DNA from 3 places in the Alteromonas sp. CI.11.F.A3 genome. Region 1 is predicted to be linked to each of the others. Evidence: predicted binding sites of a transcription regulator. Region 1 holds the regulator's gene; each other region holds the start of a gene.
What was found. The regulator MetJ, encoded in region 1, represses methionine synthesis genes. The targets are predictions, from matches to a motif close to TAGACGTCTAGACGTCTA.

Region 1 (6,064 bases):
ACGGTTAAGGGTGTAAAAATGAAAATGCTTCACGCCTTCTTTGGCAAGTACCTTAACCTGATCCATCGCGATGTTAGCACCAATGAGGTTCCGAGTAGCTTGATCGTCATCGTCAAGTCCATCGAACATTTTGTGTAAGAACCCAGGCACATGTACATTCGTGAACCCAGCGAACTTTACCAAAGTCTGGTAATTGGTTACTGGCAGTATGCCAGGCACTAGGTCTAGGTCGATACCTGCAGCTGCTGCACGGTCACGAAAACGCAAAAATACACTGGTGTCGAAGAAAAACTGAGAAATAGCTTCGCTCGCACCGGCTTCTGCTTTGCGTTTAAGGTTTAATAAATCGAATTGGGCATTCGGTGCTTCAGGGTGTTTTTCAGGGTAGGCGGCCACTGAGATATCGAAATCGGCTACATCTTTTAGTAGCGCCACTAAATCAGAGGCATACATTTCGGTATCTTTCACACCTGGCGGTAAATCACCACGAAGAGCAACAATACGACGAATGCCTGAATCCCAGTAGTCTTGCGCAATTTGTTTAAGTTCATCACGGCTTGCATCAACACATGTGAGGTGAGGGACGGCCGCAACCCCAGTTTGTTGTTGAATTCGTTTTACCACGTCATGGGTGCGATCACGCTCACCGCTGTTTGCTCCATAGGTCACCGACATGTAACTCGGTTTTAATGGTGCTAAACGTTCAACCGACTTCCACAAGGTTTGTTCCATTTTCTCAGATTTTGGTGGAAAAAACTCAAATGACACATCAATGTCACGCAGTTCCGAGAGGGACTGATTCAGTGCATCGACACCTTGTGCGTAAGAAACCATGGTAAAATTACTCTTTTATGGACGTTTAGACGGCTAAATTAAAGAATTTACGTCTAGACGTCAAGAGGTTTACACTGCTCAATTGACCTTTTCGTCAACTTGTTTAGAATTTCTCTTCATAACATAAATAAGATCAGACAGAGTTAGCATCATGGCAGAGTGGAACGGTAAGTATATTCATCCCTACGCAGAGCACGGTAAAAAGAGTGAACAGGTAAAGAAAGTCACCGTTTCTATTCCTATTAATGTGCTAAAAGCATTAACCGATGAACGTACGCGTAGACAAATAAACAATTTACGTCATGCGACGAATTCAGAATTGTTATGTGAAGCGTTTCTTCACGCATTTACAGGTCAGCCATTACCGGATGACGAAGATTTGAGAAAAGATAACCCTAATCGTGTACCTGCTGAGGCAAGACGCATAATGGAAGATATGGGTATAGACGTTTCTATTGAAAACGAACAAGAAGATTAAAAAAACGGCAATGAAAATTGCCGTTTTTTATAATAATCGAATACAAGGCTGCGCGCCCAGTTATTCGATTATACTGCCTTTACTCTGCGCGGTTCGGTACTTCTGGAAGCCTTGCAACACCAGATTCAATCGCCGCTTTCGACACTGCAGAGGCTATGCGTTCACAAAGGCGAGGATCCATTGGTTTAGGAATAATATATTCTTTGCCAAAGGTTAAGCTTTTGCTATTGCTAGCCGCTAACACAGATTCTGGTACGGGCTCTTTGGTAATCGCGCGGAGTGCTTCTACCGCTGCCACTTTCATTTCGTCGTTAATGGCCGTTGCGCGAACATCCAATGCGCCACGGAAAATGAACGGAAAGCAAAGAACATTGTTAACCTGATTAGGGTAATCAGAACGCCCCGTTGCAATAATTAAATCATTTCGAACTTCGTGAGCCAATTCAGGCTTAATTTCAGGGTCGGGGTTAGAGCATGCAAAAACAATCGGGTTAGGCCCCATTAATGCCAAGGTTTCTGGCGGCAATACATCTGGGCCAGATACGCCTACAAAAATATCAGCGCCTTCCATCACATCTTCTAACGTACGTTTATCGGTATTATTGGCAAACAAACGTTTGTGTTCCGTAAGGTCTTCACGGCGGGTATGAATAACCCCTTTTCTGTCTAACATGTAAATGCGCTCTCGTTGCGCGCCACATTTAATAAGCAATTCCATACAGGCTACCGCTGCTGCACCCGCACCCATACAAACTATTTTGGCGCTTTCGATATTTTTGCCCTGAATTTCAATGGCGTTCAACATGCCGGCTGCCGTTACAATGGCAGTACCATGTTGATCATCATGGAATACCGGAATATTACAGCGCTTAATGAGTTCTTGTTCTATTTCAAAGCACTCTGGGGCTTTAATATCTTCTAGGTTAATTCCGCCAAACGTATCTGCAATATTGGCAACGGTATTAATGAATTCTTCCGTGGTGCGATGCTTTACTTCAATATCGATAGCATCAAGCCCAGCAAAGCGTTTAAACAGCAGTGCTTTACCTTCCATCACCGGCTTAGAAGCTAACGGCCCCAAATTACCTAAACCTAGAATAGCAGTACCATTACTGATGACCGCTACCATGTTGCCTTTCGCTGTATATTTGTAAGCATTATCAGGATCTTCAGCAATTTCTCGTACTGGCTCAGCTACCCCTGGACTGTAAGCCAGAGCAAGATCATCCACACTATCGGCTGGTTTTGATAGCTCCACGCTAATTTTACCTGGCGTGGGTTTGGCATGATAATCTAGCGCACGTTGTCTGAAATCTGACATTAGTAAACATATCCTTCGATGTAGGGGTTAGGCAATCTTCGTTACCGTAAGGGCAATCTGCGTTGCCGCAGTAGAATGTCTTCGACTCTATCACAGGGATATTTAAGTACATATCTGATCTGCCCTTTATACCTTTAATCTAGGACAGACTTGCTTGTATGACCAGTGACATCGTCGAATATCTGCCATTCACCATATTAATGATACTTTGAAAATTAATACATTATTTCTATTTTATAGAAGTAGGTATAGATGTTGGTATAGACGTAGGCATAAGTGAGCATCGAATAGCGTTGTAAAAAAGGCATTAAATCGGCCAGTTAAGGCGCTGGTTATCGGAATAGGTATAATGGAAACATGATAAAGGAAAGCGTAACTTAAGATGTCGGAAAAGAAACTGATTGAAGCGTTAACGGCGGTGTGTGAGTGGGCAAAATCTGAGTCGGTTGGCTTTGAATGGCTTACTCATATGGGGCACTGGCGCAGGCCGGAAATTATTGCAGTGTTTGAAACCGAGAAACAGAAAAGCGAAGCGCTAGCAGCAAATTGGAACCAAGCATTTGAAGATGAGCTCGATAATGTGTGTCACACGTTGAAGGCACAGATTAAAGGTGTTCGCTACGACAGCGAGCAAGCGTGCACTTCGCAAAGTAACGGCAATTGGGAACGGCATTTAAAACGCAGAGCTTTTCACTGAGAGCATTGCATTAGGCGATTTCTTCATTCGCCGAGCTCTCCACTCGCTGTGCCTTCCACTCGCCGAGCACTGTATTGGAAGCGCTTTCTATGGAGCGCAGACACAAAAAAAGCGCCGATAGGCGCTTTTTTTAAAGAAACATAGTGTTTCTGAGTACTGAGCTTATTTAGCGCCCAAAGCACCGAAACGTTTCTTGAAGCGGTCAACACGACCACCGGTGTCAACGTTACGTTGCTTACCAGTGTAGAATGGGTGACATGCAGAACATACGTCTAAGTTAATATCTTTACCTAGAGTAGAACGGATTTTCATTACGTTGCCGCAAGAACATGTTGCTGTCATTTCAGCGTATTCTGGGTGGATACCATCTTTCATTTTGGATTACCTTCAATATGAGGCCGTATCGCTATCTGGCCCGAAGCCAAACACCATACGCAACTTTAAATTCAATGACCGACCGCAGATATTGCAGTCAGCCGCAAAAGAGCGGCGCATAATAAAGGAAGCGTCGTAAGTGATCAAGCACTTTTTGTATGCGAAGTAAACAGGGGCGGTGTTGATTCCGCACAGGGGCAAAAATAAATTCCCTTCCCTTATTTGACATTATGTTTAAATGCCAGATCATTAGCGGTTCTGAATTTACGTCTACTCACTTTACGTTTATCAATATTGGGGCATCAATTTTAATGGTATTCATTCAGGTGGCTGTACCTGTGCCGCTTCGCCAACTATTTACCTATTCTCATACCGATACCTTACAACCTGGTGTGCGGGTAAAAGTGCCTTTCGGCCCACGTCAATTGGTAGGCATTGTAGTTGAATCCGGTGTAGACATAGATGATACCAGTAAAATAAAAGCCATCATTGAGGTAGTAGATAGCGAGCCGGTTATCGACGAGTCGCTAAGAAAAATGGCGCATTGGTTATGGCAGTATTACCACCATGCGCCCGGGGAAGTGATACATGCCATGCTTCCCGTGCCCCTTCGAAAAGGTGAGCCTGCCACGCCATCACCCGCGCAATATATTCAAGTCACACCAGAAGGTGCTGATACCGATGTTAATAGTTTAAGCCGAGCACCCAAGCAGATGGCTTGTTTAGAAGCCGTTCAAACCACATCACTTATTGCTAGCGAAGCGCGCAAAACCTTTTCACCGGCAGTAGTGAAAGCGCTATTAGATAAAGCACTTATTGAGTTAGTGGAAATTACACCTGAACTCACTGCGCAAGCTTGGTTAGATACCTTCGACATTGGCGAAAAGCCCGTACCTGATAAAGAACAAGGGGTAGCGATAGCGGCGTTAAACCAGCAGCATGGTACTTTTGCAATCAGCTTGCTTGAGGGGGTTACAGGTAGCGGTAAAACCGAAGTGTATCTGCAATCTATAGAACCTTTGCTTAAAGCCGGCAAACAAGTGCTTATTTTAGTGCCTGAAATTGGTTTAACGCCGCAAACCGTTTCGCGGTTCGAAAAACGTTTTAATATTCCTGTTGGGGTATTGCACTCTCAATTGACAGACGCGGCGCGATTATCGGTATGGCAGCGGGCAAGGGCAGGCGAACTAGGTATTATTATTGGTACGCGTTCAGCTATTTTTACGCCGCTTAAAAACCCCGGCATGATCATCGTAGATGAAGAGCATGATGAATCATTCAAACAACAAGATGGGCTTAGGTATCACGCACGAGATTTAGCAGCCATGCGAGCTAAAGAGCATAGCATTCCTTTGTTACTTGGTAGTGCCACGCCAGCGCTGGAAACGCTCAATAATGCTTTAAACGGTCGCTTCGCGCATTTACAACTAACCCGCCGCGCCGCAGGGGCGCAAAGCACTAAGCAGTATTTATTAGATGCCCGAGACCAGCCTATTCATTACGGTATTTCAGAAGGCTTGCTGACAATTATGCGCCAGCATGTGAATGCTGGGAATCAGATTCTGGTTTTTGTAAATAGACGGGGTTATGCCCCAGCCCTTTTATGTCATCACTGCGGCACTACGGCAATGTGTAAACGTTGCGATAGACCTTATACTGTGCATAAAGGGCAAAACAGGCTGCAATGCCACCATTGCGGTGCTACCCGTTCAATGCCCAAAGAGTGTGAAGCTTGCCACAGTCATGAAATGGTAACAGCGGGGACGGGCACCGAGCAGGTAGAAGAGGGCTTAATGAAGCTCTTCCCCGATGCCAAGCACGTGCGAATAGACAGTGATTCGGTTCGGGGAAAAGATAAGCTGCATCAAACCTTAGATGCGATCAACCGCCAAGAGCACCAAATATTGGTGGGCACGCAAATTCTGTCAAAGGGACACCATTTTCCTCACGTTACACTGGTGGTTGTTTTAGATTGTGATGGGGCGTTATTTAGTGCTGATTTTCGGGCGCCAGAAAAGCTAGCGCAGCTAGTAACACAGCTAGCAGGTAGAGCCGGGCGGGCAAGTAAACCCGGAGAAATGTGGTTGCAAACCCACAACCCTCACCATCCTTTATTACAAGATTTAGTGAACAACGGTTATGCCCACTTTGCGCGCCATGCGTTAATGGAGCGAAAAGCGTCTGCCTTGCCTCCATATATTAGCCAATTTGTGATTAGAGCCGAGGCAACCGAGAGCTCATCGGCCTATGCTTTCCTGCAACAGGCTAGAGGTGTACTTTTAAACTCAAATACTGCAAACGCAAATTCTACGGGGTTAGTACCGCAAATGACGGGGCCGTTTCCTTGCTTAATTGAAAA
Region 2 (6,064 bases), 230 kb from region 1:
GGCAATCATAAATGGCGTAGCAATGGCTAACCAGCCAGCGATTTTCCACTTTCCAGAATTACCACTGATTGCACTGTATGCGCCTAATGGATCTTTTTTGGCATGACGCCCCACTGACATTTCCGCTAACATCACAGGTAAGCAAATAGCGAATACAAAAATGGCGTACATTAACAAGAATGCACCACCGCCATTTTTTGCTGCGCCCACAGGAAAACCAACAAGGTTACCAATACCTACTGCCGATCCTGCCGCTGCTAGAATAAAACCTATGCGCGATCCGAACTGTTCTCTGGCCCCGCTCATATCCCTTCCTCTTGTTGAGTTTATTTTTATGTTTTCTGGGATGGCGATAACTTATGATTATTTCATCGTGCTAATGGCGTCGACTACGTCGTATTGCTCGCCTTTTTTAAGCGAGTCAAAACACTGCACCATTCCCTGAAATGCATGGTAACAGCAGTGTAATAAAAAGTCTTGATATTGGGCTTACAGAAAGCGGCAATTGGCGTATCACCAAGTTACCACTTTACCGTCCCAGTCAATGAAGTGGCAGCTTTCGTTGCCGTTTAGATGGCGAGATTCACTCAATTTTGACAAATGAGTAAGCAGTTGATTAGCCGTAAATTCAGGCGTAAACAGCTTTTTTGCTTTTACGTTTTTCTGAAACGGTGCTGATAACCCTGTATCGACAGTGCCTGGGTGATAGCACATTAAGAGTGGCTCTTTTAAACGCCGTGTGTACTCTACCGCGGCTGTTTTTACCAACATATTAAGCGCGGCTTTTGAAGCTCGATATCCATACCAGCCCCCGAGTTTGTTATCAGAAATACTGCCCACCCGCGCACTAATACAAACAATAGACGGGCTTTCTTTCACCATTACAGACACCAAGTACTTCATCCATAAAGCGGGCATCGTACTATTGACTGCAAAGTAAGTTGCTAGCGCTCCTTCACTAATATCTTCAAGCCGTTTTTCTGGCCGAAGCCCCAAGGGTTCATTATGAAGTACGCCGGTAGCGACAATCGCTAACTTCACTCGTGTACCTTGAGCTTTAAGGTGTGTAACAAACGCCGCTATACTGGCTTCATTGTGTTCAGACAAGCTAATTGCCGTCACATTATCTGGCCACGTAGGGTCTTTATAACCACTGCGGCTAAGCGCTATAACCTTTTTAGGGTTCTCGCCTTCACCGGCGTCAGCGCTTGCCAATAATTGAACCAGAGCCTTACCTATCCCGCCCGACGCCCCAATGACAAGAGACACCGTACTAGCGTTTTGCTCAGCAGTATTTTGCTCGGCTTTGGGATTATCAGTCATTGTCGCCACCTGTGCCTTGTGTGCTTTCGATACTCGCATTATTTTTCGCCCCAGCTGTGCTTTTAGTATGCGCAGCATTCGCATCACAGGGTGATTCCTGTTGAATCTCGCCAGGCACACATCGGTCACAGGTACGTTTTTTACCGGTCAGTAAATACGAAATGGTATAGCGGTGTTTGGCGAATTTGAGGTAACACCAATCGGCAACAATTCGAATAACAGGCCAGCGCAAAGGGGCATATAGCCACCCCACACCCACGGCTTTCCACGCTTGGTGGGTTACATCTAGCCCAGTAATAAGCGTGCCATCGGGTAATAACCCGTGAATTCTGGCATTCAGCGCATGCCAATCTAACTCAGGGTATTGAGCGGCAAACTCTGGTGTTTGAATATCTACAAGGGTTAATGCGCCGTCTTTATCCCGTTTTCGTAAATGGCGCATTTCTGTTTTACACAAGGGGCAGTAGCCATCGTAAAAAATTATCAATGTAGTCACCTCTGACTTGGCGGTAGCTTTCTATGTTTTTGTACTTTCTATGTTTTAAGCTGTTCGTATTTTGGGCTTTTTATTTATTATACTTTTATACGCTAAAAAAATGCACTTGGATGACTTGAGTTTACCCGCGCTCACACCCACACTGATGTCATAAGTTTTTTCTGAGGTAACACAATGGCAAATTTACAAGTAGCCACCCTAGCAGGCGGGTGTTTTTGGTGTATAGAGTCAGCATTTAATACGGTTGAAGGTGTTGAAAAGGCAGTATCTGGCTATGCAGGCGGCGAAGATGCCTCACCAACCTATGAATCGATTTGTGGTGGCGGTACTGGTCACGCTGAAGTGGTTCAAGTGACTTATGATGCAGATAACATCAGTTATCGAGAAATATTAGAGATATTCTTTGCGCTACACGATCCTACTCAATTGAACCGTCAAGGCAATGATGTGGGCACCCAATATCGCAGTGCGGTTTTCTATCACAACGATGCGCAAAAAGACGCTGCTGAAGCTATTATTGCAGAGATTACGTCTGAGGAGATTTGGCCTAATCCGGTTGTCACCGAAGTTGTGCCCATTGATAACTACCATCAGGCTGAAGACTACCATCAGGATTACTTTAAAAATAATCCACAAAACCAATACTGTTCAATGGTAGTTGCACCTAAACTAGCGAAGTTTAAAAAGACATTTGCTTCACGTTTACGCACGCAGGCATAAGCAGCCACAATAGAATTAGCTTGGCTTACTCGCGTTGAACGGCCAAACAAAAATGCGGTTACAGATTAAAATCTGTAACCGCATTTTTTATTTCTATTGATAGCCCGTGCATTGAAGCACAGCGCTATTGCAACTCAGTATTTTTGGAGTTCTTTGCTACTGGAGCTTAGTGCTACTGACGCATAGCACTACTGAAACCATGCGTCATTTAAAGGTACTGAGAACAATAAAGGTGCCATGGCTTCGTAACGTGGTGTCTCTGCGTCACATTTGATGTTCTTCAAGTAGTTTACTTTCCACGGATCGTTTATTAGCCACAAGGTATCTTCTACTACTACCAGCCCTTCAATTGAAGCGTTATCCATTACATATTCGCCACACTCATTATCCGCACTTACATTAAACTGCATAGAGATACGTTTTGTTTCAACCTTACCAGCAACATCAATAACCCAGACCTCGTTATCGTTTCGGGCCGCGGCCAGTAAGAAGTTATTACCGCCCTCAGCACTATAAAGTGCTAAGCCATTAATAGGGTGGCTACCCGCATCAAAAATAGGAACCGATAAATCAGGTTCATCTACCACAGCGAAGTCCGCACTTTGCCAAAAATCATCTGTTATGTTTAGCGAGAAAATACGCGGCTGCCCCGCTTTGTCCTTCTCAAGACCTAAGTACAAGGTGCCATCTTCTGCCATGGCCATGCCTTCGATACCGTCGTTGGGAAAGTTACCCACTTCAAATTCGGTAGGAAACTGCAAAGGACGAACATGGGTCATGGTGACGCTATCATTCTCATCCCGCTCTAATCGAACCAACAAGGTGGGATAATCGGTTGAGCCCGTGTTTTGATATTTCTTTTCGCAGCGGGTAGAGAGAGTCCCCGTGCGGGTGGCATCTTCAGTTACGGTATAAATCACATTCGGGTTACTTGGGTCGCTTGCTAGCGCTTCTAAATCTGGTGCATTGGTTAAATAGTCACTAAAACAACTTCGGCGCACTCTTGTGGCAAGTTTAAATGCATTACTTGAGGTAGTCAGTGTTGCCGTATCTTTATCAAGAAAATGCAGTTTTCTTTGCTGCTCGAACGCGGCACTCCCATCTGCAATAGTGACTAGTTGGCCATCAATTTCAATGAGTCCTGAGGTTTGAGGGTCTTGCATTACATCGCTAGTATCAGTGGATATCCAACGCCCAACAGAGGTTAAAACCGAGCTAGTTGTGGCGCTAGCTGCGTCTTCGCTAAATGCGGCATCTTTGTTCTCGCTACAGCCTGCCATAACACTACTTAACGCTACGACAATACACGCGGCAACCGGCCAATTTTTCAACATGATATTCACTTCCTTCAACATTAAGATGCCCATTTAGCGCACGCCTGGCATAAGCCGTAAGCACTAACTTATTATCAACAAACCGCTATCAGTAAACTGCTGGCAACAAATCAGCCCGCAAACGGGATCAGGGCCTATAATTCTACTGCCGGTCAAATTTACGATATCACCATTTGCGATACCGCCTGCAGTTTTAGCCGTAGGGCAAAGACAAATTTATGGGCGCAAACCGTCACGAGTTAAGCCCGTTAGGGTAAAAAATGTAAGCGAGTATATCTACCATACCGTTTAAAGCCAAAAAAGAGTAAGGTACATTTTTCTTCTTATTGCTTTTGGTAGGAGCATATTATTTCTAAGCAGTATATTCCTGCGGTGATTGCAGGCCCAATGGTTAGACGAGTCACACAAAGTGCGTGTCATATCTGGCTAGTAACCTCTGAGGCTAAAGCGCCAACGTTTGCACTTACTCAACATGAGTCGCAGCTTAACGCAGAGGTGACAAGCACTTGCGTGCAAGTAGGTAAGCACGCATTCATTCACTTATTGTCTGCCACTGTAGATGAAAGCTTTACTGCCAATATACCTATCTACTACCAACTCACCTTTGCAGCGACTGAATGCCAAGAAAAGTGGCAACAAGAGCAAGCAGACTTACTTTATACCAATCAAACTGCTTTGAGCTTTTGCTGGACCAACAAGCCAGAAACCATACTGCATGGCTCATGTCGAAAGCCTCATTTTGATGGTGACGACGCCCTCGCCCAAGTCGATAATTTGCTCGATAGTGCCATTGCTTCAAACAGCCCTCGCCCTGATGTGCTTATGATGACAGGAGATCAAGTTTACGCCGATGATGTCGCCGGGCCTACCCTGCAAGCCATTCACCAAACTATCGCCTTACTTGGGCTTTTCGAAGAGCCTCTTGATGGCGCGGTATTAGATAACTCAGCAGAGTTGCCTACTCACCCCCATGGTTTTTATGAACGCGAGCAGTTACTGCCACAAACAGAAACAAACACCGCCCTTTCATCACTCTTTTTTGGTGCCAAAAGAAAGCCCATTTTTACTTCGGTTAATGCGCAAAATCACTTAATAAGCTGCGCCGAAGTGATGGCCATGTATTTCTTGGTGTGGTCGCCTGTCCTGTGGCGAAACGTGACGTTTCATATCAATGATATAGCCGCACAACACAAAGACACCTTTGAAAAAGAACAAAGTGCCATTGAAGGGTTTGTAAGTAAGTTGCCAAACGTTCGACGGGCACTGGCGCATATTCCTGTTTATATGATTTTTGACGATCATGATGTCACCGATGACTGGAATCTTACACGAGGTTGGGAACAAGAAGTTTACGGAAATCCTTTCTCTAAACGTATGATTGGTAACGCCCTTATCGGCTATTTACTTTGCCAAGGATGGGGTAATGCGCCGCAAAAGTGCGCGACGTTAATAGCTAAAGCCGGTGAAGCCTTTACCGACAGTGGCATGGTGAAACAAGATGAACTCATCGACCACTTGTTAGACTTTGAACATTGGAATTACCGCTTAGACACTACGCCACCTATTGAAGTGTTAGATACCCGAACCCGTCGCTGGCGCTCTGAATCGAGTATGAAAAAACCCTCTGGCTTGATGGACTGGGAAGCCTTGTGCGACTTTCAGCACAATATTATTGGAAAGGATGCCGTAATAGTGGTGTCGGCTGCCCCTATTTATGGGGTGAAGTTTATAGAAGCTATTCAAAAGACTTTCACCTTCTTTGGCAAGGCACTTACTGTGGACGCCGAGAACTGGATGGCGCACAAGGGCACTGCGAATGTCATGTTGAACATTTTTCGACATTACAAAACACCCCCTGAATTTATAATCTTATCTGGTGATGTTCACTACTCGTTTGTATACGATGTACGATTACGCTTTCGTCGCAATAGCCCTCACATTACCCAGTTTACTTGTAGCGGATTAAAGAACGCCTTTCCCGATGGCTTAATTCGCTGGTTAGATAGGCTCAACCGCGTTTTCTACGGGCCAAAATCTGTGCTTAACGTGTTCACACGCCGCAGAAATATGTCGGTCACCGCCAGAGAACCTTCATCAGGATACGGTGAGCTTTATAATGGCTGCGCCATCGGTATATTACAAATTTCACAAAATAGTACAGTTGTTGGCTGCAAAGCTTTGTTGAGCAACG
Region 3 (6,064 bases), 680 kb from region 1:
GTTCTTTGAAATTCCTAGTCCCTGTATTGGTGTTTGTGAGTCTGGAGTGCGAGGGTATTGCAAAGGATGTTACCGCAGCCGAGAAGAGCGGCTGTATTGGCTTAAGATTGATGATGGAACTCGCCGAAAGATAATTGGGGCATGTCAGCGAAGAAAGCAAGCGGCGCTAAGTAGAGTCCGTCGCCAAAATGAAAAACCAATAGAAGTACGAGAGCCTAGTCAAATAAGTATGTTTGATGTGCCTCCCGAGACAATTGATAAAGCATAAACAGTGAGGCTTACCTCACCATAGCTGTTAATGCAGATGATAAAAGTGGAACCTTTGCATGTCCTTAGATAAATATGTGTCGTTTGCTACAAAGTCGTTTACCTTGCCTGATATATGTATACGTATCCGCTCGGTATTAGATAACCCTCGTTCAAGTGCAAGCGATCTTGGCGATTTAATCAGTTTAGATTCGTCATTAACAGCCAAGGTGCTGCGATTGGCAAACAGTTCACTGTTTCGGTTTCCATCACAAGTAGAGTCTGTTTCAAAAGCCATCAACATTATTGGTGGTGAAGCTTTGTATAATTTGGTGGTAGCAGAAACCGCCAACACCGCCTTTAAATACTTTGATACCCAGCTTATTAACCTTGATAAACATTGGTTTGACTCTGTTTATTGTGGAATGGTGGCGAAGCATTTGGCTAAGGCCAGCAATATGCGCGGCAGTGAGCGTTTCTTCGTGATGGGTATATTGCAAAACCTCAGTGAGTTAGTCATTGCTAAACGCTCGCCAGAGCTTTATAAAAGCTATATTGAGCAAGATAGCGATATGCTGCTAGGGGCAAGACAAATTCAACATTTTGGTTTTACCTTTTCAAACTGTAGCGGTACCATATTAGAAAATTGGAAGCTTCCTCTTGTGCTCTACTATCCGGTTATGCACGCTAATGATATGTCTAGACAGGCTACAGATAGCGATATTGCGCTACTGGCATTAGCATCAAGGGTCACTGCCATGCAGCAAAATGAAAAAACTGACGCTAACATTGAACTTTTCTTAGAAGACATAGCCAATAATAGTGGCGTGAACATAGATGACGTGGCAAATGCCATAGAGTTCGCCGATAGAGAAACAGCAAAAATTTCCATGCTTATCCATTGATTTACCGGCAATGAGGTAAAACAGAGATAAGCAGCCCTGAGCTTTATAAAGCCAAGGCAGCTTGATGGTTGTTGAATGTAAGTTCATAAGCCGCTTTACAAGTGTTCAATCGTAAAACTAAGCGGTAAAAAACACATAGCTAACGTAATACCCATGGAAGGGCATGATAGGGTGTTAAATGGCTATGCCATAACAACACCAAACCAATAAAAATTTATTAAAAATTATGCTTAATCTAACAAAATTATTCTGTGTAGTATGCTGTCTTCTTGGCATAAGTACTGCCGTCTTCGCAGCAGATCGCGACTTAATTCAAACGCTTTATCACGCCGACTTTACGCCAGACACTGACGACGAAGTACCAAGATTCTCGTTAAATGGTGAGTTAGGCATACTCTCAAACACGGGTAATACCTCTGCAGCAAGTATTAAAGCGGGTATTAACGCCGATCATGAAACTGAGAATTGGAGCAGTCTGTACTTTGCAGAAATGCTTTATCAAGAAAGTAACACCGATGGCACGGGTCGCGATGTGTCGGCCAAACGCTTCTATGGCAGTGCTCAGTTCGATTACAAATTAAACCAGCCTGGTCGACGCTTGTTCATGTACGGCGATTATGAAGATGATGCCTTTAGCGGCTATGATCATCGTGCTTCACTGGCAGCCGGTTGGTCACAACGGGTTTGGCGAGATGAAGTCAGCGAGTTCCGTTACAGTGTTGGGCCTGGCTATGCTTTTGTTGAGCTAGAAGAACCCCTTGAAGAAGATATTAACAACGGGGTAATTGTTCGGGCATCAGCTGAATACAAATACCATTGGGCTTCAGGTGCTAACCTTCGACAATTTGTAAGCACGGAAGCGGGCGATGAAAATACTAAATCTCGTTCTGAGACGTCTTTGTCGGCTAATGTTTTCGGCTCTTTAGCCATGAAGCTATCGTTTATTCTGAACCACGAAACTGATACTACCGAAGATGTAGATGGGTTAAGTACCGAGACCTCGGTTGCCCTGGTTTATCAATTCTTCTAATAATTACGCTTAAAGCTTATCAATAAGTGTAAATTTTACGTCTTATCGTCTAATTTTTGTTCAACCCTCATTGACTCGCACTAATAGGTAGGTACTATTGGCGCAGAATTTTTCAAGCTATGCTGGCTAGCGCTTATGCTAGGTGTTTGCAGCATGGTAAAGGATAAAACACTACTAGGATTGCTAATGAAAAAACAGCTTCTCGCATCACTTTTGGCCTTGTCTTTCTCTTCTGTTACTTTTGCTCAAGACGATGTTAAACCTTTCACGATGGAAGGTGAGTTAGGTATTATCGCAACAACAGGTAACACTGAAACATCATCAATCAGTGCCGGTATCACTGCTCACCAAGAATTAGAGCAGTGGAGCAACGACTACACGCTTGAAGGTCTTTACAAAAAAGAAACTGTTGATAACGATGATGGTACTGAAGAAGAGTACACATCTGCGCAAAAGTTTTACGGTTCTGCACAGGGTAACTACAAGCTAGATAACCCTGATTACCGTTTATTTGGTTTCGCATCGTATGAAGATGACCGCTTAAGTAACTTCGATTATCAATCAACACTTGCTGTGGGTTGGAACCAAAAAGTACTTGAAAACAACCGTCATACTTTAGAGTACTCAATCGGTCCTGGTTACTCGTTTGCTGAAACGCAAGAAGGCGAAGAGCAGAACAGCATGATTGTTCGTGCTTCAAGCGCATACTCTTGGAAAATTTCAGATACGGCTAAATTCACGCAAACTGTGAGTACGGAAGTGGGTTCTGACAACACGAAGTCTCGTGCTGAATCGGCGCTTACGGCTACTATTAGCGGTAACCTTTCTATGAAGTTGTCATTCAAGTTAGACCACAACTCTAATGTGTCTGACGACGTAGAAAAGCTAGATACTGAAACAGCGGTAACGCTAGTTTACAACTTCTTCTAAAATCGTATTAACGATTGTAGAAACAAAAAACGCTGCCAATAGGCAGCGTTTTTTTGTCTTTAAAAGTGTATGACGATAATTAACTACCGTCATACAGAGCATTAGTGAAGAATACGGGTCTTAATCGTACCGTCAATCTGCTGCAGTTGTGCAAGCGCGTCATAAGCTCTGTCTTGCTGAACATCTACCACTACATAACCAATTTCAGCGTTAGTTTGAAGGTACTGGGCTTCAATGTTAATGCCTTTCTCTGCAAACGCTTGGTTAATTTGAGTAAGAATACCCGGCTGGTTTTTATGCACGTGAAGCAGGCGAGATCGGCTAATGTGCTCTGGCAATGATACTTCAGGGAAGTTAACCGCAGACAAAGTAGAGCCATTATCGCTGTACTTAGCTAATTTACCGGCCACTTCAATACCAATGTTTTCTTGCGCTTCTTGGGTGCTACCACCTACATGCGGCGTCAGAATAACATTATCGAACTTACGTAGAGGCGATTGGAATTCCTCATTGTTCGATTTAGGCTCAACAGGGAATACATCAATAGCTGCGCCATTTAACTGGCCGCTTTCAAGTGCGTCGGCTAGGGCATCAATATCTACAACCGTACCGCGAGACGCATTAATAAAAATGCTGCCTTTCTTCATTTGCGCAAATTGCTCAGCTGCAAACATGTTTTGCGTTTGCTGAGTTTCAGGCACATGTAGCGATACCACATCAGAGGTGTTTAATAGCTTCTCTAACGACTTTATCTGCGTAGAGTTACCTAATACCAACTTATCTTCAATATCGAAAAACTGTACACGCATACCAAGGTGTTCAGCAAGAATACTTAGCTGGGTACCAATGTGTCCATAACCAATAATACCCAGTGTTTTACCTCGGGCTTCGTATGAACCATTTGCTGTTTTTTCCCATTCACCACGATGCGCTTTTGCGCTTTTACTCGGTACTTGGCGAAGCAAAAGAATAAGCTGACCAAGAACAAGCTCTGCCACTGAACGGGTATTAGAAAATGGTGCATTAAATACCGGAATACCGCGGCGTTGTGTTGCTTCTAAATTAACTTGGTTTGTACCAATACAGAAACAACCAATAGCCACCAATTTCTGAGCAGCATCAACTACCTTCTCAGTAATTTGAGTACGTGAACGAAGGCCAATAAAATGCGCATCTTTCACCTTCTCAACAAGCTCTTCTTCAGGAAGGGACGTTTTGAGATACTCAATATTGGTGTATCCATTATTCTTAAAGGTTTCTAATGCACTTTGGTGTACACCCTCTAACAACAATATCCGGATCTTATCCTTCTCTAGTGAAACTTTGCTCATGGATTTGCTATCTCTCGCTGTAGTAGAACTTAATAAGTACGCTGTTTTGGCGGCAGCTGGGAGTGAGCAAGGCCTACACAAACACGCGGTAAACCCATCCATGGGCGCTCCGCCACCGCATCCATGCGGTGGAGGGTTTGTTCCGGCCTTACTCCCTCCCATCTGCCACGCTATATACATTCTTTGACGTGGGCAGCTTCATCGAATCGGCGAGTTTTATCCGCGTAAAACGACAAAGGTACATCCGACTAGTACTAGCCTCAAACTCTCGAAAGGCCATCTAGACGTCTAAACGGAAATCTAACAGAAATCGGTTTAACTTGAAAGCTATTATTTAAAGCTGTTATTTAAAGGTATCAACACCGCTTTCGGTGGCAGACAATACGATGTCTGCGCCACGTAGGGCGAATATGCCGTTGGTTACCACACCAGGAATGTTATTAATCGACTGCTCAAGCTCTCTAGGGTTCAGTATTTCTAGATTATGAACGTCTAAGATGACATTACCGTTATCGGTAACTACGCCTTGGCGGTATTCAGGATCGCCGCCTAGTTTTACCAACTCACGAGCCACAAAAGAGCGCGCCATTGGAATAACTTCAACAGGAAGCGGGAACTTGCCAAGCACAGGTACACGCTTGCTGTCATCTACAATACACACAAACGTGGTTGATGCACCGGCCACAATTTTTTCGCGGGTAAGGGCAGCGCCGCCGCCTTTAATCATGTGTTTGTGTTCAGTAACTTCATCAGCACCGTCGATATACACCGAAATATTGCTTACATCGTTTAGTGCGAAAACTTCAATGCCTAGGGCTTCTAGCAACTTGGTAGAGGCATCAGAACTTGATACCGCCCCTTCAATGTTGTTCTTAATTTTGCCGAGTTCTTCAATAAAAAAATTAACTGTGGAGCCAGTTCCTACACCAACAATACTGCCGTTTTCAACATACTCAATGGCTGCTTTAGCTACTGCTTGCTTCTTTGCATTCTGATCCATAGTGACTCTCCTAACTAAATTTTCATCAGTTTACCGGAAAACCACGGGCTAACCCACCGTGAAGGGGGAATTAACGACGCGTTAGGCTCGATTAAAGGTCAGTTGCTGCGTGGGGGTAACAATACGGTTTACAGGAATGTCCCAATGCTGAACGGGAAGTTGGTCTACTTGTTGGCAATCGTGGGCAATACCAATGAGTTTTGGTCTTATCGTTTGTGTTTGAATACTGGCTAACGTTCTATCGTAATAGCCGCCGCCCATACCTAAGCGGTTTCCATTTGCATCGAATCCCACCAATGGCATAAGTATCACCTGATGATGAAAGGTAGGAATAACATCTGGGCAAGCGAGTATTGGCTCTTCAATGTTGTATTTGTTCACGCGCATTGGCGTTTTATCTGTATACCGAAGAAAAAGCAGGTGGCCTTTGCAAACAGGGTGCAATACAGGCAAAGAAGTATGCAGGGCAGCCCCTTTGTTTAGTTCCCAGCATGCGTGCATAAAAGGGCGTAAATCTACTTCACCGTCGTTTGGCAGGTAACAAGCAATAGATGATGCATGGGTAATAGCAGGCAATGACAGCAGGTTATCTCGAACTGCTAAAGAGGCATGCTGCTGCTGT

Region 2: a site for MetJ is predicted at 1,898-1,915, ahead of msrA (peptide-methionine (S)-S-oxide reductase MsrA). Genes of this name have one in related genera too.
Region 3: a site for MetJ is predicted at 4,724-4,741, ahead of serA (phosphoglycerate dehydrogenase). Genes of this name have one in related genera too.

Annotation. Positions count from the first base shown of each region.
Region 1 is NZ_CP136708.1:651,565-657,628, forward strand. Features, by position in the region: gene metF (methylenetetrahydrofolate reductase) at 1-834, opposite strand, end outside; gene metJ (met regulon transcriptional regulator MetJ) at 986-1,312, shown strand; gene R1T43_RS02865 (malic enzyme-like NAD(P)-binding protein) at 1,392-2,633, opposite strand; gene R1T43_RS02870 (hypothetical protein) at 3,016-3,330, shown strand; gene rpmE (50S ribosomal protein L31) at 3,493-3,705, opposite strand; gene priA (primosomal protein N') at 4,017-6,064, shown strand, end outside.
Region 2 is NZ_CP136708.1:886,242-892,305, reverse strand. Features, by position in the region: gene R1T43_RS03875 (sodium-dependent transporter) at 1-306, opposite strand, end outside; gene R1T43_RS03870 (SDR family NAD(P)-dependent oxidoreductase) at 514-1,323, opposite strand; partial or broken gene R1T43_RS03865 (thiol-disulfide oxidoreductase DCC family protein) at 1,430-1,810, opposite strand; gene msrA (peptide-methionine (S)-S-oxide reductase MsrA) at 1,994-2,539, shown strand; gene R1T43_RS03855 (hypothetical protein) at 2,728-3,873, opposite strand; gene R1T43_RS03850 (alkaline phosphatase family protein) at 4,261-6,064, shown strand, end outside.
Region 3 is NZ_CP136708.1:1,328,357-1,334,420, forward strand. Features, by position in the region: gene R1T43_RS05630 (DUF1289 domain-containing protein) at 1-268, shown strand, start outside; gene R1T43_RS05635 (HDOD domain-containing protein) at 327-1,151, shown strand; gene R1T43_RS05640 (DUF481 domain-containing protein) at 1,378-2,181, shown strand; gene R1T43_RS05645 (YdiY family protein) at 2,368-3,111, shown strand; gene serA (phosphoglycerate dehydrogenase) at 3,213-4,442, opposite strand; gene rpiA (ribose-5-phosphate isomerase RpiA) at 4,786-5,442, opposite strand; gene R1T43_RS05660 (5-formyltetrahydrofolate cyclo-ligase) at 5,524-6,064, opposite strand, start outside.